DNA from 3 places in the Oceanospirillum sp. genome. Region 3 is predicted to be linked to each of the others. Evidence: predicted binding sites of a transcription regulator. Region 3 holds the regulator's gene; each other region holds the start of a gene.
What was found. Region 3 encodes FliA, which starts transcription of late flagellar genes. Its sites were predicted from a motif close to CTAAAGTTNNNNNNNNNNCNGCCGATA; they were not measured.

Region 1: a site for FliA is predicted at 2,310-2,336, ahead of AC4GL5_RS15770 (flagellin N-terminal helical domain-containing protein). Genes of this name have one in related genera too.
Region 2: a site for FliA is predicted at 3,204-3,230, ahead of AC4GL5_RS03495 (flagellin N-terminal helical domain-containing protein). Genes of this name have one in related genera too.

Annotation. Positions count from the first base shown of each region.
Region 1 is NZ_CEYNZH010000053.1:2,844-10,808, reverse strand. It holds gene AC4GL5_RS15790 (methionine synthase) at 1-35, shown strand, start outside; gene AC4GL5_RS15785 (M48 metallopeptidase family protein) at 152-649, opposite strand; gene AC4GL5_RS15780 (FecR family protein) at 687-1,328, opposite strand; gene AC4GL5_RS15775 (substrate-binding periplasmic protein) at 1,351-2,127, opposite strand; gene AC4GL5_RS15770 (flagellin N-terminal helical domain-containing protein) at 2,411-3,607, shown strand; gene AC4GL5_RS15765 (YjiH family protein) at 3,876-5,240, shown strand; gene AC4GL5_RS15760 (hypothetical protein) at 5,350-5,541, opposite strand; gene AC4GL5_RS15755 (hypothetical protein) at 5,826-5,990, shown strand; gene AC4GL5_RS15750 (hypothetical protein) at 6,132-6,356, shown strand; gene paaA (1,2-phenylacetyl-CoA epoxidase subunit PaaA) at 6,721-7,662, shown strand; gene paaB (1,2-phenylacetyl-CoA epoxidase subunit PaaB) at 7,677-7,965, shown strand, end outside.
Region 2 is NZ_CEYNZH010000004.1:133,404-141,368, reverse strand. It holds gene AC4GL5_RS03505 (flagellin N-terminal helical domain-containing protein) at 1-202, opposite strand, end outside; gene AC4GL5_RS03500 (flagellin N-terminal helical domain-containing protein) at 573-1,766, opposite strand; gene AC4GL5_RS03495 (flagellin N-terminal helical domain-containing protein) at 1,946-3,118, opposite strand; gene AC4GL5_RS03490 (flagellin N-terminal helical domain-containing protein) at 3,353-4,519, opposite strand; gene flgL (flagellar hook-associated protein FlgL) at 4,832-6,106, opposite strand; gene flgK (flagellar hook-associated protein FlgK) at 6,112-7,965, opposite strand, start outside.
Region 3 is NZ_CEYNZH010000003.1:125,537-133,501, reverse strand. It holds gene flhA (flagellar biosynthesis protein FlhA) at 1-651, shown strand, start outside; gene flhF (flagellar biosynthesis GTPase FlhF) at 721-1,989, shown strand; gene AC4GL5_RS02725 (RNA polymerase sigma factor FliA) at 2,009-2,737, shown strand; gene AC4GL5_RS02720 (chemotaxis response regulator CheY) at 2,824-3,201, shown strand; gene AC4GL5_RS02715 (protein phosphatase CheZ) at 3,259-4,047, shown strand; gene AC4GL5_RS02710 (chemotaxis protein CheA) at 4,060-6,243, shown strand; gene AC4GL5_RS02705 (protein-glutamate methylesterase/protein-glutamine glutaminase) at 6,261-7,397, shown strand; gene AC4GL5_RS02700 (ParA family protein) at 7,446-7,965, shown strand, end outside.

The DNA.
Region 1 (7,965 bases), on a different contig from region 3:
AAATTATCCGCAAAGAGCTGGCTGCCGGCAAATAGCCATCCACTCAACGGATCTGAGTTTAGCAAGCCCACCTTGTAAACAAAGAGAGCCCACATCAGGGCTCTCTTTGTTTAGCTGCAATCCTGTTTTTAACCCGATTAAACAGCCTGCCTTAATACAGCACTTTCTGTTCAGCGTCCTGCCAGGTCAGCATGAGCCGGAGATCCAACTCCAGCTGAAAATAATCCGGCTCCATGTGCTGGCAAAGCTGATAAAAGCCCTTGTTGTGATCCCGTTCTTTGAGATGCGCCAGCTCGTGTACCAGAATCATCCGTAGAAATGCTTCCGGGCAACGCTTAAAGCAGGGGTCGATACGAATCTCATGACTGGCTTTCAGTTTACCGCCATGAGCTCGGGTGATATGAGCGTTCAACCCAAGGGCGTGATGCATCACACTAACTTTAGGGTCAAAAACGATCTTTTTCAGCGGCGGCGCTTTCTTCATATACCGCTGCTTTAGCTCCTGACCAAAACGATAGAGCTGGTCGTTATTGCTGAAGTCATGGCTGAACGGGTAACGCTTCAGCAGGTATTGTTTGAGTTTACCCTGCTCAACCAGCTGACGAACCTGTTGCCGAATATGATCCGGGTAACCCGACAGATATTTCATAGACGTTTAAACCTAACGCTCCAGCAATCAAATCGGATTATGGCGACAGCTTTGTTGCATCAATAGCTTGCTGAAGCTTCCATTGAGGCCACTGCTTCACCTCGGAAGGTGATTGGCCCGAAACAACCGTTACACCTTCACCCGGAAGGCGAATCTCTTGGATGCCATCCGTGTTCCGAACGTAAACGCCTTTGCCCGTAAACATCGCCACATCAAGATCCCCACTGAAGATAAAGCCCCCCCAGAAGTCTGTACCCCGGATTCCCATCGTGGCAACAGAGGTTTCCACTTCGAAAGAAGGCTCAGGCAAATGACCGATAGCACCGGTTACCGCCCGAAAGGCCCCTGACACCAGTTTAAAGCGTGCCTCAGCCTCTTTTTCTTCAGCGCTGTAACGATAGCGATCGATCTCAAACTGGGTATTCTTAGCAAGCGTGATGCGGGTGTTATCCCTCAAGCGAATACGTATCCCTCCTTTCCCGGTTGTCAGGCGATCACCTTCCTCCAGCAGAGTATCTTCCTTCAAAGTGACTATTTCACCACGTCTGACAAGCTCGACTTTGCCCTGTAAAAGACTGACATATCCAACCACATTTCTGTCGTTGTCAGCCATAACGGAGACAGATACAAGTGCAAACCAAAAAGATGTCACGACTGAAACAAAACTAAAACGCTTCATGAACCCATACTCCCTTGAAAAACTAGTTCAGTTGATATTGTTTTTTAAGTGCCTCTCCATGTGTTTGACGGGCATCCGCCAAAGCTTTCCAAAAACGCACAGAGATATCGGGATATTTCTTAACTAACTGATGAGACAAAGGTAGGTACCAGTCCGCAGAGAATAAAGGTGCAGGCAAAGACCGAACTAACGTTCCGAGTCCCTCAGAACTAACCAGATAGTCGCCGATGGTGCTTTCCAGCACGTAGGCATCCAATCGATTTTTAGCCACCAGCCGCAACCCCTGAGAAGGCAGATAGCTGGAACGACTTTTCACGCCTAATTGCCTGAGCTTTCCTTCGGCAACATATCCCAAAGGTGCTGAAATTCCGTTTAAAACTCCGCTAAAAGTGCTTCCATCCCAGGTTAATCCGGAGTTGCGATGAGAGTAGATACTATAATTCACCTGCCAGATTCTGTAGCGGATATCCGGGTGATTCGCGGCTTTTGGAAAGACGCCCCACTTGTCTCTATCCGGTTGCCAGATCGCAGCAAAAATACCATCGACCTCACCTGCCCTGAGTAACACAATACAACGTTTCCAGGGCTTTCTGACAAATACAGCCCGAATGCCCAGCTTTTGCGTTGCTTTGATCACCAGATCCGGAAGCGCGCCATTTTTACCTTCCACAACTTTACCTTCTACAACGCCCTGTTCAGGAGAGTGTTTGATGAAAGGCAGATAATTCTGGTTTTCATAACAAAAAGTCATCTCTGAAGGGCTATCAGTATCACTTGCGTATGCAGAAGATAAACCCATTCCCATCAAACCCAGAAAGCACACAAAACGAAAGCACAACACCATAACCTTCTCACCTCAAAAGCCACTTAAGAGAGTATAAGAAATTGAAGCAAAATTTGTCGGAAACAGATCGCATCTCACGGAGAAAATACGAAAAATTCATACCATCACCAGAAACTTATCCACAATCCCATGTATTTTTTAAGTTTGCAGCTGAGAAGCCGATAAAAGAGCTAACATGTCACCAGTGTGGAAGGAATCCTCACGTTTCATTTCACGGATAATTATCTCAGGATGAACTATGGCCCTGTTTGTAAACACCAACATATCCTCCTTGAAAGGCCAGAAACATCTATCTGACGTTGTTTCGCGTATCAACAGCTCATACGAAAAGCTATCCTCTGGCAACAGGATTAACAGTGCCAAAGACAATGCCGCCGGGCTTCAGATCTCCAACCGTCTGGAAACCCAAATTACCGGCCTGAATCAGGCCACCCGAAATGCAAACGATGCTATTTCACTCGCTCAGATTGCTGAAGGCGCAATGGGTGAGATCACCAATAACTTTCAACGCATCCGACAGCTGGCCGTTCAGGGTGGTAACCGTACTCTTTCTTCAGATGACCGGGGCTCTCTGGGGCAGGAGTTTGGCGAGCTGCTGAATACCAATGATGAAATAGCAGAGCGCACCGCCTTTGGCGAAATCAAACTTTTGAACAGTGACTCACCGACATCCGGATTCCAGATCCAAACCGGGGCTAACTCCGGGGAACAAAACACTGTCACAACGGGCAATGCCACACTTTCTGCTCTTTTCGGAAAAATGCTCGAAAATGAAGGTGTTGGTAATCAGGTATTCTCTGCCATGAGCAATACGAATCTGGATAATTACGGCACACTGGGAAAGGTTGTTGCAGCTTATATCGGCACAGGCAACGCTTCAACGGTAGACAATGCAGTTTTAGAGCTCTTTGGGGCAAACGCCGGCATCAGCGCGGTGAAAAATCTGGGTGAAAAAGCCGTTAATACCGTACAGTTTAATGTCGAGAACTTTACCAAAATCCTAACAACTGAGCTTCCCTATAACTCTGTAGGTGCCGCTTTTCTCGATAATGCCAGTCTTGACTGGGCTACATTACTTCCCACGGGGGATCTCAATGAAGCCAGTATTGTCTCCCGAGGCTTTACCGGTGATGAGATAAAGAGTCTACAGGGCTTCGCTACCGATACCTTGCTGGAATCCATGTCCGGCATGCTGAGCCAAATTGGCCGACAACGTGCGAAGTTGGGCGCGGAGCAAAATGGTATCACCTCTCTGATCCGCAGCAATAACACGGCTGCGATGAACGTAGCAGCCTCTAAAGCACAGATTACCGATACGGACTTTGCCTACGAAACCGCTGAGCTGACCCGTAACCAGATTATTCAACAGGCCTCATCAACCGTTCTTTCTCAGGCCAACCAGCTACCCAACATTGCCTTATCGCTATTGCGGTAAGGCTTACTCTGATTCTCAACTCTTTTAGCCCGCCAACTTTTGTTCCAGCCTCCCCCGGATATTCTCAGACTGACGAGAAAACCGATCATTCCGCCTATACAAACATCGCTGTTAGTCATTTTTTTCAAAAAAGCGACCTGTTTTAGCAATTATTACCTACATTACCAGCTGATAAATTGATATTGCCTAGAGCAAGACTAATATACTCCCCCTCCTTAAATAATCCGGACTTGGTTTCGGAAAAACAATAACGATGAGGGTAACGCGTATGTCAAACGACGCTGTAACAGTGGACGCGACCAAAACAAACCACGGCATGTGGAAGTTCATTCTGCCATCTCTTCTGGGCTTGCTGCTCTTTATGACACCGGTCGCCTACGATGGAGGCGTGACGATTCCTGTTGCGGTTCTGGCAGGCATGTTCAAAAGTCTGTTGGGCGATAACGCTTCTCTGGTTGTTACAGGTCTGATCTGTATCGCAGCCGCTCTTTCTGTGGTGACCACATTCTTTAAGCCTTTGCACAATCACGGCCTAATGAAGGTACTCTTTCTGACCAGCTATCCCTGGTTGGCCATGCGGGTACTGGGTGCAATATTTGTCATTATGACCATCAATGAAGTGGGCCCCGCTATCATCTGGCACGAGAACACAGGTGCGCTCGTGCTGAAAGAGCTGATGCCAACGCTGCTGGCGGTCTTCCTTTTTGCAGGCCTTTTACTGCCATTACTTCTGGATTTTGGTCTGCTGGAACTGACCGGCACCCTGATGAGCAAAATCATGCGCCCACTGTTTAACCTGCCAGGTCGCTCCGCTATCGACTGCACCACCTCTTGGCTCGGCGATGGTACGGTCGGTGTCATGCTGACCAGTCAGCAGTATGAACAGAAGATGTACACCAAGCGTGAAGCTGCCGTTATCGCGACAACCTTCTCAGCGGTATCCATCAGCTTTGCCTTAGTGGTGATCGCTCAGGTAAAACTGGAACACCTGTTTATCCCTTTCTACCTGGCCGTTTCTCTGGCCGGTTTTGTCGCAGCGCTGATTATCCCCCGCCTGCCGCCCCTGCGCTGGAAGACCAATCAATATGACGATGGTACCGAGGCAGAAACCTGCGAATTGGCGAAAAAGCCCCTGAAGGAACTGTTCTCAATCGGTATTCAGCAGGCGATTGCCCGGGCGGAAAGCAGCCGTGGCTTTAAAGCGGTGTTGCTTGATGGCAGCAAGAACGCTGCGGAGATGGTGTTCTGTGTGCTGCCGGTTGTAATGGCGGTCGGTACGCTGGCACTGGTGATCGCCGAAAACACTTCGATTTTCAGCATACTGGGTGCGCCTTATGTACCTTTACTGGAAATGCTGCAGATTCCTGAGGCCGTTAAGGCATCAGAAACCCTAGTAGTGGGTTTTGCCGATATGTTTATCCCATCCATCATGGCCGCTTCCATTGAAAGCGAAATGACCCGCTTTGTTATTGCCGCAGTGTCGATCACTCAGCTGATCTATCTGTCTGAGGTGGGTGCCTTGATTCTGGGCAGCAAGATTCCGGTCAATATCTTTGAGCTGTTTGTCATCTTTATTCTGCGCACCCTGATCACACTGCCTGTGATCGCCGGTGTTGCCCATCTGGTGTTCTGAGCGTCAGCATTGACCTGAACAGAGCCCTATCTCCTGCTGGTTTGCCTGACTTACAGGCATGCTGGCAGGAAACTCCCGTAGCCCATCACCTGAACTCAGAATTAGAAGCTCAAAAGCTATGCTGCATTAACTGGCACTCAAAACCTTCCGCCTTACCCGAAAACAGCTGTTGCGTCATCGCCGGACAAGGCGCCCCCTGTGTCAGACAAACTCCACAGGGTACAGCACTCGGAGCATCCTCTGCCTTGCGCTTTATGTGTCTTTTATCCCGCTCTTCTTTATCTTTTCTCTGATCCTTCATAGCTCTGTCCCTATTACTAGATGCATTAAGAATATAACTTATATAGCCCAGCCTGCCATCGGGAAAATGAAACAATTTCTGACACAGCGATACATCTGGTTACACAGAGAAGGATTCAGCCTCATTCTTTTCCCGTGGAAGCGATCAGGGCTTACAACATTTCATTCACTTACATTTTTCATGGAAAAGTCTACAGACCCCGAAAAAACACAGCCCTAGAATGCCCGCAGTTTTTTAGTGGATTAACCCTACAAATCCGTGCCTGATCAGAAAGGACATCTACCATGTCACACAACAGCCTGAATAACCGCCTTAAGCGTACGACAGATCTCTGCGATGAACTGACATCGGTTATGGAAGAAATTCAGCAGCGCCTGGAAAGCCGCCGTAGCAAAATGAAGAACAACATGCAGCAAATGGCACGCGGTCTAAAAATCCGCTCAAAATAGTTATAAACGTTTACACCTCTTTCTCTATGGCTCATATTAAAAATTCTTAGTTGCTAACGTCTATTGTTCTTACAGGCGCGTCCCTCATTCATTGGTATCGAATCGCATAGAGCATAACGCGGCGTTGAAAGCAGCTGGTTTATGTGGGGCAACTCAGGTACCTATGAACTGGGCTGGTTCTGGGGGCATAAGGCTCCCATGTTTTCTGCGGCATTTAATATTGGCTACCACATCAGAGCAAACACCTTCTTCAATATTAATCCCGCCGAGTTTTTTGCCGACGAGGCAGATCCTAACGATATCGCCCTTTCCGGACATCAAACCATACTTCACGGTCCTGCCGCAGCTTTAAATATATCTTTCTGAACATACTGGGAGCCTGAAGGCTCCCTTTTTTATCGTTATCAAAATTTTTCCTGTCTTATGGCTGGGGTAAACCATGCTCTCCCGACAAAAACAAAAGCGATACACTTTGATGTTTTGCTTTTTAAAAAACGTGTCATATAATGCAGAATCTGGAATACGAAAAGGTAATGTGCAATGAGCACATTACCTATTATTCAAATAGGCACGTATTCAACATAAAGCTGAATGCGTTCTGATTTGCTGCAACCTGCCTGCACAACAGACCTAAGTTGTTGAAACGTAAAGTTGATACAAAAAGTGTCTACCACTGAGTCAAATCAGTTACACGGCTTGGCAGATAATAAAAAGATCGGAGAGCATAGATATGACGCCCGAAGAACAAAATTTCATGCGTAAGATCGAAGCGGAAGAAAAGATCGAGCCAAAAGACTGGATGCCGGAGCAATACCGTAAAAACCTGATTCGTCAGATTTCGCAGCACGCGCACTCTGAAGTGATCGGTATGCAACCGGAAGGCAACTACATTACCCGCGCGCCATCACTGCGTCGCAAAGCGGTACTGATTTCTAAAGTACAGGACGAAGCGGGTCACGGCCTGTACCTGTACAGCGCTGCAGAAACGCTGGGCATCTCACGTTCTGAGATGATCGAGCAGCTGCAGAGCGGTAAAGCAAAATACTCCTCCATCTTCAACTACCCGGTACTGACCTGGGCAGACGTTGCCGCTATCGGCTGGCTGGTTGATGGTGCTGCGATCGTAAACCAGGTATCACTGCAACGTACCTCTTACGGTCCTTATTCCCGCGGCATGATTCGCATCTGTAAGGAAGAGTCTTTCCACCAGCGTCAGGGCTACGAAGCCATGCTGTCTCTGGCGAAAGGTTCTCCGGAACAGAAAGCAATGGCTCAGGACGCACTGAACCGTTTCTACTGGCCTGCACTGATGATGTTCGGTCCTCACGACTCTGAGTCTGCTCACTCCCAGAAATCGATGGAGTGGAAGATCAAGCGTGAAACCAACGACGACCTGCGCCAGAAGTTTGTTGACCAGACCGTTAAGCAGATTGAAGTTCTGGGTCTTGAGCACCCGGACAAAGCGATCAAGTGGAACGAAGAACGCGGCCACTACGACAGCTCTGATCTGAACTGGGATGAGTTCTGGAGCGTGATCAACGGTAACGGTCACTGTAACCGTCAGCGCGTTGAACACCATATTGCCGCTCACGACGAAGGTGAGTGGGTACGTGATGCCATCACTGCATATAACGAAAAGAAAAGAGCTAAAAAAGCTCAGCACGCAGCGTAAAGGGGAGAACGAACATGTCTGTTATTACTGAAAAACTTGAATTATTCGAAGTATTCATCCGCTCCAAACGTGGTCTTGACCACAAACATGTTGGTAGCCTGCACGCTGAAGATCATGAGCAAGCTCTGGAATATGCACGCGATTGCTACACCCGTCGTAGCGAAGGCGTCAGCATCTGGGTTGTTAAGTCTTCTGACATCTGTGCTTCTCAGGAAGACGATGCGGATAGCTTCTACGATCCTAACGATGACAAGCCATACCGTCATGCCACTTATTACGTTCTGCCTGACCCTGTTAACAACA
Region 2 (7,965 bases), on a different contig from region 3:
CGTTACGACTTGCCTGGTTCAGACCTGTGATCTGAGTTGTCAGACGATCAGAAATCTGCAGACCCGCCGAATCATCACGAGCACTGTTGATGCGACTACCCGAAGACAGTTTCTCAAAAGAACTGTTCATACGATCTGTCACATTTGACAGGTTTTTCTGGCCATTCAGCGCAGAAACATTGGTATTTACATATAAAGCCATGGGCACACCCCTTCAACTTACATTAATAAACGACTAAAGGTTTAATCCAATCTCTGAGACCGTGATTGCGTCACCTTTGTCTTATCCATATCGGCTTTTTGACGCATTCCTTTAGCATCCTATATTATTTGAAATAAAAAAATCCCACTGAAGCGGGATTTCAGGCTGCTGACAAAGTCCGCACACCTATTTTTCACACTTTTTTCCAAAAATGCGTATTTTTTAAATCCTTTGCAATCAATAGATTAGATAGATCCGTTTTTACCATTTTTCATTTTTTACGCAAAAATAAACCCCTGCAATAAATTGCAGGGGTTTATCAATACTCTGAAATCCCGCCAAAGCGGGATTTTTTACTGCCGTTAATCAATTAACGCAGTAATGACAGAGCGGTCTGTGGCAACTGATTCGCCTGAGACAGAATAGTCGTAGAGGCCTGCTGAATGATCTGGTTACGGGTCAGCTCAGCCGTTTCAGATGCAAAGTCTGTGTCCTGAATGCGGGAACGAGAGTCAGATACGTTTACAACCGCTGTGGTGTTGTTACGTACGGTAGACGCCAAACCATTCTGCTCTGCACCCAGCTTAGCACGCTGCTTATCAACCTGAGTGATCAGACCACTCATAGCATCCAGAAGCGTATCCGTCAGATGACCTGTGATTTTATCCAGCTGCGCGTCAGAGAAGCCAGCAACAGAGTCAATATTAGCAGCAGTATCAATAGAAAAAGCACCTGCCACTGCTGCTGCCACATGAGAAGCATTACCCGCAGAAACACGCCCCGGCGTATCAGTAAGCAGCTTTGTCAGGTTAGCAATGTTAATCTCTGCCCCCTGATCTTTGTCAGTACCATAATCAGCAACTGTGATTGAATCACCGGTACCAAAACCAAACAGAGCTTGGTTAGCCGCAGAAATATTAGATGTACCAGTTAAAGCGGCATACGCTGCAACCATATCACCCATTGCACCGAACTGTCCTATATTAGCAACAGACATGGCAGACATTTTAAGAGTAGCGGTTGCACCGCTGCTGCGACCATACTCACCAAACAACGCTGTGAGCTCTGCATTACCAGTCGTCACTGTATCCTGCTCACCCGCCTGAGCACCGGATTGAATCTGAAAGCCTGATTCAGGAGAATCACCGTTCAGAATCTTCAGTGTGCCATATGCAGTTCGGTCAGCAATATCGTTATTCACATTTAGCAGCTTGGTAAATTCCTGACCTAGCGCGCTACGATCATCATCAGACAGTGTACGGTTACCGCCTTGCACCACAAGCTGACGCATACGTTGAATGTTGTTAGTCACCTCACCCAAAGCACCTTCAGCGATCTGAGCAATAGAGATACCATCATTGGCGTTACGACTTGCCTGGTTCAGACCTGTGATCTGAGTTGTCAGACGATCAGAAATCTGCAGACCCGCCGAATCATCACGAGCACTGTTGATGCGACTACCCGAAGACAGTTTCTCAAAAGAACTGTTCATACGCTCTGTCACATTAGATAGGTTTTTCTGGCCGTTCAGCGCAGAAACATTGGTATTTACATATAAAGCCATGGGTACACCCCTTCAACTTACATTGATAGACGACTAAAGGTTTAATCTAATCTCTGGGATCGTGATCGCGTCACCTTTGTATCATTTATATCGGCTTTTTGACGCATTCCTTTAACACTTTATCTTAGTTGGAACAAAAAAATCCCGCCGAAGCGGGATTTTTCACTGCCGTTAATCAATTAACGCAGTAATGACAGAGCGGTCTGCGGCAACTGGTTCGCCTGAGACAGAATAGTCGTAGAAGCCTGCTGAATGATCTGATTACGGGTCAGTTCAGCCGTTTCAGATGCAAAGTCTGTATCCTGAATACGGGAACGGGAGTCCGATACGTTTACAACCGCTGTGGTGTTGTTACGTACGGTAGACGCCAAACCATTTTGCTCTGCACCCAGCTTAGCACGCTGTTTATCAACCTGAGTGATCAGACCACTCATCGCATTCAGCATCGTATCTGTTGCAAAACTGTTAATGCTATTGACTTGGGCATCAGAGAAGCCAGTTGAAATTGCAGCCACACCACTCATACCCACCAAGGTACCGAACGCTGCAGCAGTATCAGAAGTACCATCGGCGGCAACAGCCTGATCTGACAAAATTTTAGTCAGATTATCGATATTAACCTTAGCGGTACCACCATCATTGGTACCCAAGTCATTCGCTGCAACAGAACCTGTACGAGTACCGAAAATAGCATCTGCAGCGGCAGCCATATCTGACTCACCTGTTACTGCCGCATAAGCGATAACCAGCTTACCTAACGTACCGTAACTGGTCGCCGTTGTAGTACTGATTGCTGACAAATTACCGGTAATACCTTCATCATCTGCAATCTTACCAAACAAAGCTGATAGCTTAGCATTACCAGTCGTCACCGTATCCTGCTCACCCGCCTGAGCACCAGACTGAATCTGAAAGCCTGATTCAGGGGAATCACCGTTCAGAATCTTCAAGGTGCCGTATGCAGTCCGATCAGCAATATCGTTGTTTACATTCAGCAGCTTGGTAAACTCCTGACCGAGCGCACTGCGATCATCAGTTGACAACGTACGGTTACCACCCTGCACAACCAACTGACGCATACGCTGAACGTTGTTAGTTACTTCACCCAGAGCACCTTCAGCGATCTGTGCGATAGAGATGCCATCATTAGCATTACGACTTGCCTGATTTAGACCTGTGATCTGAGTCGTCAGACGATCAGAAATCTGCAGACCCGCCGAATCATCACGAGCACTATTGATGCGGCTACCCGAAGACAGTTTCTCAAAAGAACTGTTCATACGATCTGTCACATTAGACAGGTTTCTCTGACCATTCAGTGCAGAAACATTGGTGTTTACATATAAAGCCATGGGAGCACCCCTTAAACTTTCGTTAAATAGAGAACGCAATGTGAAATATTAATTCAGAGAAAACCACATTACTTTGTAAATTTATTATCGACTGCGTTAGTCAGAACTTTAACATTATTCTTAAATCAAAAAAAAACCCCGGATCGTAAAGATCCAGGGCTTGAATTCAGGTTGAATCATGACGTTGACGCAATGCTAGCCCCTTGCTCAAAAGCTACGTAGCGACAAGATCAATTAACCCAATAATGTTAGCGCTGTCTGAGGCAACTGGTTAGCTTGAGACAGGATGGTTGTAGAAGCCTGCTGAATAATCTGATTGCGAGTCAGTTCCGCAGTTTCAGCTGCAAAATCAGTGTCCTGAATACGTGAACGAGAGTCAGACACATTAACGACGGCAGTCGTGTTATTTCGTACAACAGAACTCAGGCCGTTTTGCTCTGCACCTAACTTAGCTCGCTGCTTATCAATCTGGGTAATCAGGCTGCTCATTGAATCCAGCAGTGTATCGGTTGCAAAAGCATGTATCGTGTGCAACTCATCGCCGGTCAACACATCAGAGCCCGTGCCCGCCAGCCCCATAAATCCGAGTGCACCGCTAATGGTTGATAGTGTAGTAAAACCACCACTGCCAGACGCTTCCTGGGTCAAAACTTTCGTTAATTCGTCGATATTAATTGTTGCAGCGCCGCGCTCACCCAGGTTATTAGCAGCAGAAACGTTAGCCCTAGGTCCAACAACCGCACTAGCTGCAACAGCAATATCTGATTCACCGGTAACAGCCATGTAGGCACCGATTATCTCACCTAGCGTGCCGTACGCAGACAAGCCAGTAGTACTCATAGCAGATAGGACACCTGTAATCCCTTCATCAGACAACACTTTACCAAATAGGGCTGTCAGCTTGGCATTACCGGTTGTAATGGTATCTTGCTCACCTGAATGAGCACCTGTTTGAATTTGAAACCCTGAATCCGGAGAGTCTGCATTCAATAACTTCTGGGTTCCAAACGAAGTACGATCTGCAATACCATTATTAACATTCAGAAGCTTCGTAAACTCCTGACCCAAAGCGCTGCGGTCATCAGCTGACAAAGTACGATTACCACCCTGTACAACCAGCTGACGCATACGCTGAACATTGTTGGTTACTTCGCCCAGAGCGCCCTCAGCAATCTGTGCGATAGAAATGCCATCGTTGGCGTTTCGGGTAGCCTGCTCCAAACCAATCACCTGAGTTGTCAGACGATCAGAAATCTGAAGGCCTGCTGCATCGTCCTTTGCGCTGTTAATACGACTACCTGACGACAGCTTCTCAAAAGAGCTGTTCATGCGTGCAGTTACATCGCTCAGGTTTTTCTGGCCATTCAAAGCCGCCACGTTTGTATTTACAAATAGAGCCATATAGTGTCCCGTCCTTTTTTTCAGGTATTGGGCTGCAGCCTTATCACTGCCAATGAAATTTAGTTGCCAGGCTCAGCCTATTTGGCTTATCGCCTAAGCCAGCCTTACAAAGGATAAAGCAAATGGCATGCCAAAACAAAAAACCTATAAAAATCATAGGATTAGAGTGGTCAGCGGCAAGTTAAAGCCACAATAATCTGCAGCGGCAAACTCATACGAAAAGTAAAAGAGGAAAGAAATGGCCGTTATAGATGCAAGAAAGCCACTCATTTGAGTGGCTTTCTTTTGTGCTTCATTAGGATAGAAGCTCTTTTAGTTAATGTAATTAAATAGACTTAAAGATGATACTTTACTGAAGGTTTGCTGGGAGGCCTGCAGTGCTGTCTGCTCCAGAACGAAGCGACCAGTTGCTTCGGTATAGTCCAAATCCTCCAGGTTACTCACCTGCTCTTTCAGGAAGATCTCAACGCTGTCATTGTTACCACCGATCGCACTGATACTATTTCTGCGCGTACCGTGTTCGGTACGGGCCACTTCAACACTGTTAAGCCAGCTGTCCAAATCATCAAGGGAAGAGGCCAGCATATCTTTATCTTTCTGAGCACCGGTATGGTTTTCCAGCGTTTCCGCCAGACGACGCATTCCCGTCAACATATCCTGTTTTTCGTTATTCACGCGCAGGGTAAAGCTGTCTCCGTTAGTAACCAAGCCATCAAAAGTTGCAGGATCAAATGCTAAGTTTCCTACCGAGCCATCAGCCCCTTGATTCAAATAATCCTGCAAAGCTTCCAGTGTATTTGGGGTATTAGGCGGTGTCGGTGCTGAAAGGTCAATAACAGCACCGCTAGGGCCAGTCACTGTAATCTCCACTGGCGCTACAGCATCATTAGCAACCTGAATATCAAAATCGCCAATTTTATTACCCGGCAAGAACGCCTGAGAACCTGAGGCAATGGTTATATCACCTGTACCTGCATTTGCATCAGAAGGATAACTCGTCATCGGGCTTGCCGCAAAAAGCGCTGACTCAATATCTTCGAAGATCTCTTTGCCGGTCATATTCAGGGGTGATCGAACGCTATCAGAGATCTGTACAGAGCGCTCCTTCGAGTCACCCTGATACTCGTAACTACCATCTGCCTGACGTTGGAAAGGCGGGGTATCAACCTTGCTGCCAGAGAAGATATAGTTACCCTGCTCATCTTTGGTATTCACCAATTTTTCCAGTTGATCGGTGATTGCTCGAATCTCTAAGCCAACAGTTTTACGACCATCATCTCCAATCGTGTCGTTATTGGCCTGAATCATCAACTGGCGAACACGTTGAAGACGATCATGTATTGTATCGAGTGTTGATTCACTGGTTCGTAAGCTTTTTTCTGCATAATCGATGTTTTTGCCATACTGCTCAATATTTGCCAATTTGTTCTTGGCATTAAAAGCCAACGTGCTTGCAACAGGATCATCTGAGGGAGTTAGAACCCGCTTACCCGTACCCAATTGCTGAGAAGTATAAAAAAGCTCTGTTTGCTTTTTCAGAATGCTGTTGGTGTTGTTATGGTTAATTAAAGAAGTTGAAACACGCATTTTAATTATCTCCCTACAGCATTAATCAGAGATGAGAACAATTGCTGAGACACCGCTATCAACTGAGCCGAAGCATTGTAAGCCTGCTGGAATTTCACCAGATTTGCCGCCTCTTCATCTAAATTCACACCTGAAACGCTTTCACGTAAAGCCACACTTTGTTTCAAGATAGTCGCTCCCGATTCTGCATTAACCTTGGACTCAGCGGTTTTCACACCCACAGCTTCCACAATGTGAGAATAACCATCCTGGAAAGTGGTCTTACCATTATCAATCACACCTTTGGACTGAAGGTCAGACATTACACTACCATTTGAGTTATCACCAAAACCATCGCGGTTAAACTCAACCAGGATTGCATCTCCGTTCTGAGGAATGCCCCCTAAATCCATGCTGAATCCCCAAGTATCAGGGATCACATTTTGTGTTGACCCAAGCTCAAATGCATCGGCACCTGTGGCTGAATAAAGAACATTCCCCGTATTGACATCGACAATGTCATATTCCATCGAGCTGTCACCGGTGACAAAGTTATCATTGGGGTCAAAATCAACCTTAATGCCATCGGGAAGATCCGTTACAGTCGGCACGGCACCACTATCATAGAAACGCAACTGTCCATCACGCTGATCAAAAAACACGCTAGGGTCAGCTGGAATACCTTGACTTGTAACAATTCCACCGCCACTGGCGGCAGACTTGAAAGTGTCGCTTACATTTCTCGATACAACGCCAAGCGATCCAGTGTTGTATGAGGCCTCCGTTGCCCGCATTGGGGAAGCCAAAGCAATTTCATCACTATCTGTAATCTCTCTACGAATATCTTTTGCACCGTTTCGGGTGGGTGAAATCGTAAAATCATCACCTTTATAAACCTGATTTGTCGCACTAGAAGGAAGCTTAAGGCGCATACCATCGACTTCAACCCGGATATTCGGGTCTTTTAAGTCAGCCATGGTGACAATAGATTTATTAACAGTAACAGGTGGGATTACTGAGGTATCCGTGTATTCAAAGCGCACCTTATTACCGTCAGAATCCCGCAAATTAAAGGTTGCATTTACAGCCGTTGCATCAGTACCGTCTGATAGTACTGTGAGCCGATAATCTTTATTGGTCAGCTTGGAAGGATCTGAGATTTCAACCTCCATTCCCAAACGACTGCGAGAATTATTATCCTGGTAGGGCGTAACACGCTCTTCCATTAGCTCGCGCTCATTCACATCCCGAAAAAAGTTGCCGCCAATCTCATTGTTAAGATTCATGCCCAACTTGTGTTGATCATTAAAGCTTTCAGATATTGTGATCGCCAAGCGCCCCAGCTCATTCATTGCAGGATTAAGCACTTCTTGTCGGAAACGTAACAAGCCACCCAATTCACCACCAGTGATCAGATCGGTGATCATTTTGTCACCTTCTTTAGGATCGCTGTAATACACATCCAGGGCTTTATCGTCAGAACGGCCAGGTGCTGCCTTTAGGAGAAAAGAATCATCATTGACCACAAGGGGGAAGCCATCACCTACAATGACTGAAACCGTACCATCGGCAACGTTGGTGGTTTTTACTTCAACATACTCACTCAACTCACGCAGCTTCTCCTCACGCATATCCATAAGGTCATTAGGAGGCAATCCTCCAGTACGCCCACTGGCAGCAGCAATCTCTTTATTCAGCTCAGCAATTGATGCTGCGATTCTGTTGATATCCTCAACATTGGTCGCCAGCTGAGTATTGAGGTTATCACTGGTATTCTCATACCGATCATTAATCAAGTTAAAACGCTCAACCAATTTTTTTGACTCTGACAGGACCAAGCCTCGCAATGGTTGAGAATCCGGTTCATCATTTAGCGACTC
Region 3 (7,965 bases):
AGTACGGTTATCGCGACCCAGTTAAACCAGATTATGCAGAATTATGCCCATGAATTGATTGGCCATGATGATATTCAGCATCTTATGGATGCTCTTTCAAGTCATTCGCCGAAACTGGCAGAGCAGCTGGTTCCCGATTGTTTAAGCTTGAATCAATTGCTGAAGATTATTCAGAGTTTGCTGCAGGAGAGTGTTTCTATACGTGACTTCCGCACAATTGCGCAGTCTTTAATTGAGACTGCTCAATCTACCCGGGATATAGGTCAGATGACCTCTGCGGTGCGCATTGCTTTGTCCCGTTCTATCGTGCAGTCGATTTGTGGTCCGGGTACAGACCTTCCGGTTATTACCTTGGAGCCTCAGTTGGAACAAATTTTGCTTCAATCTGTTCAGCAGGCTGCTCAATCTAATGTTGATGACAATCTTATTCTTGAGCCCGCAATGGCTGAGCGATTGCAGCAGTCCTTGGCAGAAGTATCTCAACAGCAGGAGATGATGGGTAATCCGGCAGTATTGGTAGTAGCGGCGCCAATACGGCAAGTTCTTGCCAGATTTGTTCGCTATAGTGCTCAGTCGGTACATGTTCTCTCGTATCAGGAGATTCCTGATAATAAACAGATTACTATTGTGGCTACTGTAGGACAGCAATAAACTTATATTTTGTATGGTTGGTTGGGGCTTTCACCATGGCTGCCGGAATAACGAAGGATATGGGTATTTATGAAAGTAAAACGTTTCTTTGCTCCTGATATGCGTCAAGCCATGAAGTTGGTTCGGGATGAGTTTGGTTCTGACGCTGCTATTTTGTCCAATAACAAAGTGGCTGGCGGCGTTGAAATTGTTACGGCTGTTGATTATGACGCCAGTATTCTTCGTGAACCCAGTGAACGTATCGATCCTGAAAATAGTGATGCGCTGACCGATTCTCTGGCTGATGCGTTAGCTAAAGCTAAGGATGTAATTGAAAATGCGTCGGGTGAGCAATCACCGGATCGTCTTGAGAATGCTTTTCAGGTGAAGGCAAAAGAGCGCCAGTTTGATCAGGCCGAGGCTATGGTTGACACGCTTGAGGCTCGGGGGCGCAGAAAAAGCCCAGAAGATGCAGCTATTAGAGCGATGCAGTCTGAGATCCAAGGGTTGAGAGAACTTCTTCGAGAGCAAATGAAGGAGACGATGTCTGAGAGAAAGCCTGTTGAGGCTATGCTTTATAAGCGTCTACGTCGAATGGGGCTTTCTGAGCATTTTGCTGTAAGAATTATTGAAAGTGCTTCATTAGCTGATGATGTTGAGTTTTCGGCTGCTTGGGAAAAGTCTGTCGACCAGATTCGAGCGCAAGTGTTGACTACAGGCTCAGATGTTATTGATCAGGGCGGGATTGTGGCTCTTATGGGGCCAACTGGTGTAGGAAAAACAACCTGCATTGGAAAGCTGGCTGCCCGATATGTTTTAAAATATGGCCCCGATAGCATGGCGTTGGTGACTACTGATTGTTATCGGGTTGCTGCCTATGAGCAGCTCAGGACCTTCGGTCGTATTCTTGGGGTTCCTGTTCGCGTTGTCGATGAGAAAAATTCGCTGGATGCTACGCTTAAATCATTGAAGACCAAGGCGCTTATTTTAATTGATACTGCTGGCCTTAGTGTTCAGGATCCAAATATGAGGGAGCAGTTTTCCTTATTAGAGACCGCTTCAGTTAGAATTCGTAAATATTTAGTGTTGAGTGCAATCAGCCAGCAACAGGTTTTGCAATCGACATATGAGGCCTATAGGCGACACGGTTTGAATGGGTGTGTTGTTACTAAGCTGGATGAAGCAACAAGTGCAGGTGAGGTGATCAGTCTTATAGCTGATAACAGGCTGCCTCTTGCATATTTGGCCAGTGGCCAAAAGATTCCGGATGATTTGAGGCTAGGAGATTCAGGCGTACTTGTGAGTAACGCTCTGGAGCTGCTTGAAAAGAACGAAACTAACCAAAATCCGGAACGATAGAGACGGGAGGTCGCTATCTATGGCTCTGGTAATGAGTTCAGGTATGTACTATTCCGGCAAAACAGTGACAAGCAGTCTGGTTGACGAGCATGCTCCTTTGGTCAAGAAAGTTGCTCAGCATCTTCTAAGCCGGCTGCCCCAAACCGTTATGCTTGATGATCTGATCCAGGCGGGGATGATAGGTCTTATTGAAGCCTCTCAAAAGTTTGATGGCTCGAAAGGTGCGAGTTTTGAAACATATGCTTCGATTCGTATTCGGGGTGCAATGCTTGATGAGGTTCGCAGGTATGATTGGGCTCCTCGCTCTGTTCACAGAAATAGCCGAAGGGTTTCCGAGGCGATTAAACAGGTTGAGGCTAGGACGGGCCGTGATGCCCGTGATAGTGAAATAGCAGCCGAAATGGGGGTTACTGCCGAAGAGTATAATCACTATGTGCGCGACACTGCCGGAACTAAGCTGTTCAGTTTTGATGAAATAACCGATAACGAAGACAGTAGCTTCGAGGTGGCGGATGAAACATCGGCAGAGCCTGATGAGGCTGTTGAAGGTGGTGCGTTTCAAAGGGCTTTGGCAGATGCCATCGCTGGGCTTCCTGAGAGGGAACAAATGGTTTTGGCACTTTATTACACTGAGGGTTTGAATCTGAAAGAGATTGGTTCGGTTCTCGATGTAAGTGAGTCAAGAGTCAGTCAGATACACAGCCAGGCAGCCTTAAGGCTAAGGTCTCGTTTATCTGAGTGGAAGTAATTACATTATATATATTTGATAAATGAATAATTGTAGTATTCTAGTAGTGGCAAATTGGGTGAGTGGAGGTTGCCTTGGATAAGAATATGAAGATTCTCATTGTGGATGATTTTTCCACCATGAGACGGATCGTCAAAAACCTGCTTCGTGACTTGGGTTTTACTAATACGCATGAGGCTGATGACGGTCTGACCGCCATCCCTTTATTGGAAACAGGCAACTTTGACTTTCTGGTAACGGATTGGAATATGCCAGGTATGACAGGTTTTGACCTGCTTAAGACTTGTCGTGCTGATCCTAAACTGAAAGATTTGCCTATTCTGATGGTTACAGCAGAGGCCAAACGTGAGCAGATTGTTGCAGCGGCTCAGGCTGGTGTAAATGGCTATATTGTTAAGCCTTTCACGGCTGCCGTTCTCAAGGAAAAAATCGAAAAGATTTTTGAACGAATTGAACAGCAGTAATTGGCTGCTGGGAATTTTGGCCAGTCAAGTCATTCATTAAGATAAAGGTCTCAGGTTATGGCTCTGAAAAGCCCGGGTGGACAGCAAACAACCGAGTTCGAGCAGATACTCAAAGAAAGTACCTCTGAGCTGATGGAAAAAGTGGAAAACGGTAATCTGAGCGATGCCGTTAACCTTATCCAACGTATCAATGATGAGCGAAACCGAAACTTGTACCTGGAAGTAGGGCGTCTGACTCGTGCTTTGCATGATGCTATAACCAATTTCCATATTGATGTTGGTGCTGGTAATCCTGTTTCGGAAGAGATGTCGCAAATGGCAAATGCGACAGATCGACTGAATTATGTCATAAAAATGACACAGGATGCGGCCAATCAAACGATGGATAAAGTTGATGAAAGCGCTCCAGTTGCTGAACACCTACGTGAGCAGGCAACGTCTTTGCGACAGGATTGGGCGCGCTTGGTTCGACGGGAAATGAAACCGGACGAGTTCAGAGACCTTTATCGAAAAATTGATGATTTCCTGAAGGAAACTGAAGATCAGGCAGGAACACTTTCCAGCAATTTTAACGATATCCTGCTCGCTCAGGGATATCAGGATTTGACTGGCCAGGTCTTGATTAAAGTGATCACCCTTGTTCAGGAAATTGAAGAAAACCTCGTAAATCTGGTTTGTATGGCTGGTCAGGTGGATCAGATTACGGGGATTCAGCACGACACCAGTGATCGGGTTGCTGAGGAAGCGCATGCTCCTGAGGGGCCGATTGTTAATGCAGAACAGCGGAAAGATGTTGTTTCCGGGCAGGATGAAGTTGATGACCTGCTATCGAGTCTCGGCTTTTAAGGAGAAGTATGGATGAGCTTTGAAGTCGATCAGGATATTTTGCAGGACTTCTTAATTGAAGCAGGTGAAATCCTTGAATTGCTGTCTGAGCAGTTAGTCGATCTGGAGCAGTCTCCTGATGATCCTGATCTCCTGAATGCAATTTTTCGTGGCTTTCACACGGTTAAAGGTGGTGCGGGGTTCCTCCAGCTCACGCCGCTAGTGGATTGCTGCCATGTTGCTGAGAATGTCTTTGACACGTTGAGAAAACATCAGCGTTCGGTAACACCTGAGTTGATGGATACCGTACTGAGTGCACTGGATACGGTTAACGAGATGTTTGAAGAGGTTCGTTCCGGCCAAATGCCGGATAGTGCCGACCCTCAATTGATTAGTCAGCTTGAGTTTTTTGCACAGCCTGAGTCTGAAGCCGTGCCTCCTGCAGAGCCAGCGCCTGAACCTGTTGTTGAGGCTCCTGTCGAGCCCGCAACTGAACCTGCTGTTGAAGCTCCTGTAGAGCCTCCGGCCGCAGCGGTGCAGGATGCCGAAGGTGATATTACTGATGCTGAGTTTGAATCCCTACTCGATGCTTTGCATGATGGTGGTGCGCCGACAGCGGCCCCGACCCCATCAGAACCGAAGAGTGATCCTGTTACCGATGCTGCTTCAGGTAGTGATGAGATTACTGAAGAAGAGTTTGAGGCACTTCTGGACCAGTTACATGGTTCAGGTCAACCACCAACACCTGCATCTCCGGCGGCCGCTGAAAATACGCCTAAGCAGGAGTCTGCTCCAACGACAAATTCCGGTAGTGATGACCTGATTACTGATGATGAGTTTGAAGCACTTCTGGATGAACTGCATGGTAAAGGTGGGGCTCCTGTTAGTCCTGATACTGTAGCTTCAAAAGAACCTGCTAAGCAAACTGAGCAAGCTCCTCAAGCAGTTTCAAAGCCTGCTGTGTCAGCAAAAGCAGCAGCATCAGCTCCTGCAGCCCCAGCTGCAGATAAGAAAGTCGCTCCAAAGAAAGAAACGGCTCCTGCTGCTGAGACAACGGTCCGTGTTGATACCAGTCGACTCGATGACATCATGAATATGGTTGGCGAGCTGGTTTTAGTTCGTAACCGACTGGTTCGTCTTGGTGGTCAGAGCTCTGACCCTGAGGTTGCAAAGGCTGTTTCAAATCTAGATGTTGTAACTGCCGATCTTCAGACATCAGTTATGAAGACCCGAATGCAGCCAATCAAAAAAGTATTTGGCCGTTTTCCTCGGGTTGTTAGGGATCTGTCCCGAAAACTGAAGAAAGAGATTAATCTGCGCCTTATCGGTGAAGATACTGACTTGGATAAGAACCTTGTTGAAGCCTTGGCTGATCCATTGATTCACTTGGTGAGGAATGCCGTTGATCATGGCATTGAAGGTCCTGAAATACGTGAACAAAAGGGTAAGCCACGTGTTGGTGAGGTTGTTCTGTCTGCTGAACAGGAAGGTGATCATATCCTTTTGACTATCAGTGATGATGGTGCAGGGATGAACCCTCAGGTTCTGCGTAATAAGGCTGTGGAGAAAGGACAGCTGGATCAGGATGCTGCCGATCGCCTTACGGATCAGGAAGCATTCAATCTGATTTTTGCAGCGGGTTTATCGACAAAAGAAGAGATCTCAGACGTGTCTGGTCGTGGTGTGGGTATGGATGTTGTGAAAACAAAAATTTCACAATTGAACGGTACCATTAACGTTTGGTCAGAAGAGGGTAAGGGTTCCAAGATTATCATCAAGGTGCCCCTGACTCTGGCTATTATGCCTACACTGATGGTTATGTTGGGACAGCAGACTTTTGCTTTGCCTTTGGTGAATGTTAACGAAATTTTTCAACTTGATATTTCGCGGGCTAACATCGTTGACGGCCAGGAAGTTTTAGTTATTCGTGAGAAAACACTGCCTCTTTTCTATCTCAAAGAATGGCTGGTGCATGGATCTGATGTCAGTCGAGAACTGAAAAATGCTCATGTTGTGGTTGTTTCTGTCGGAACACAAAAAGTGGGCTTTGTAGTGGACCAGCTAATCGGTCAGGAAGAGGTTGTTATTAAACCATTAGGTGAGATGTTGCATGGAACGCCAGGTATGGCGGGCGCGACAATTACTGGTGATGGCCGAATAGCCCTGATTCTGGATATTCCGGGTATGCTGAAACATTACGCCAGAAGCTCGCGATAGGGTTTTAAGGACCTGATATGCCAATTACGGTTTTAGTAGTCGATGATTCTGGTTTTTTCCGTCGTCGGGTTTGCGAGCTATTAAGCACCGATGCTCGTATCAAGCCAATCGGTACTGCAAGTAATGGTCGCGAAGCTGTAGAAAAAGCGATCGAGCTTAAGCCTGATGTCATCACGATGGATTATGAGATGCCAGTACTCGATGGCATCTCTGCTGTCCGTGAGATTATGCAAAAGGCGCCTGTGCCTGTACTAATGTTTTCTTCACTGACACATGAAGGTGCCCGTGTGACTCTTGGGGCATTGGAAGCCGGTGCAGTGGATTATTTACCCAAAAACTTCGAGGATATTTCTCGCCGGCCTGATGAATTGGCCAAAGCTCTCTGCGAAAAAGTCATTGAAGTTTCCCGAAGCCGCCGCGGTGCATTGGCATCTGCAAGTCGTTCTTCAGTGCGTGCACAAGAGCCTCGCCGACCTATAGCCAATAGGCCGGCTGTTCCCGTGTCACCGCCCGTGACTGGTGGTGTGAAGAAAGATTCTGTCGCAAAGCCTGTTTTAACGGCTAAGCCAAGTAAACCTCAGCCACGACATTTTGATTTGGTCGCTATTGGGACGTCTACCGGAGGGCCTATGGCTCTTCAGAATGTACTGACTCAATTACCTGCAAGTTTCCCTGCCCCATTGCTTCTCGTTCAGCATATGCCGGCGGCATTTACCGGTGCATTTGCTGAGCGCTTGAATGGCCTTTGCAAAATCCAAGTTAAAGAAGCTCAGGATGGTGATCTGTTAAAACCTGGGTTGGCATTGCTGGCGCCCGGTGGTAAGCAAATGGTTGTCGATAAGCGTGGCAACTGTGTGCGAATTTTGGCTGGTGATGAACGTTTAAACTATAAGCCATGTGTGGATGTGACCTTTGGCTCTGCTGCAAATGCTATTAAAGGCAACATTCTGGGCGTGATAATGACAGGTATGGGTGCTGATGGCCGGGATGGATGTCGTATGCTGAAAGAGCATGGTGCTACTATCTGGTCCCAGGATGAGGACAGCTCGGTTATTTATGGCATGCCAATGGCTGTGGCAAAGGCCGGATTGTCTGATGAAGTTTTAAGTCTGAATGACATCGGATACCGATTGTCGACAGATGTTTCCCGTTAAAGTAGAAAACGATAAAGCAATAATAACTGGCAAATAAGGGATACTTTCATGCATGTTTGGGCAGTAGCCAATCAGAAAGGTGGCGTTGGTAAAACAACATCAACCGTAACCCTTGGAGGCCTTTTGGCAGACCAGGGGCATCAGGTGCTGCTGCTTGATCTGGATCCGCATGGGTCTCTGACCAGTTATTTTAAGTACGACCCTGATGGTCTGCAGAAAAGTGCCTACGATCTTTTTCAACAGGGCAAGAATATTCCTGAAGAGCTTCCCGAAAGCCTTCTGATGGATACCGGCCACGATCGTTTAAAGTTGATACCTGCATCGACGGCCTTGGCTACACTTGAGCGCCAGGTAAGTGCTCAGGGGGGAATGGGGCTGGTTATCTCAAGGGCTTTAGCGCTGCTTTGGAACCGTTTTGATTATGTTTTGATTGATAGTCCGCCTGTACTTGGTCTGCTAATGATTAATGCTTTGGCATCAGCCCAGCATCTGATTATCCCTGTGCAGACTGAGTTTCTGGCTATCAAAGGTTTGGAGCGTATGATGCGGACGCTGAGTATGGTCACTC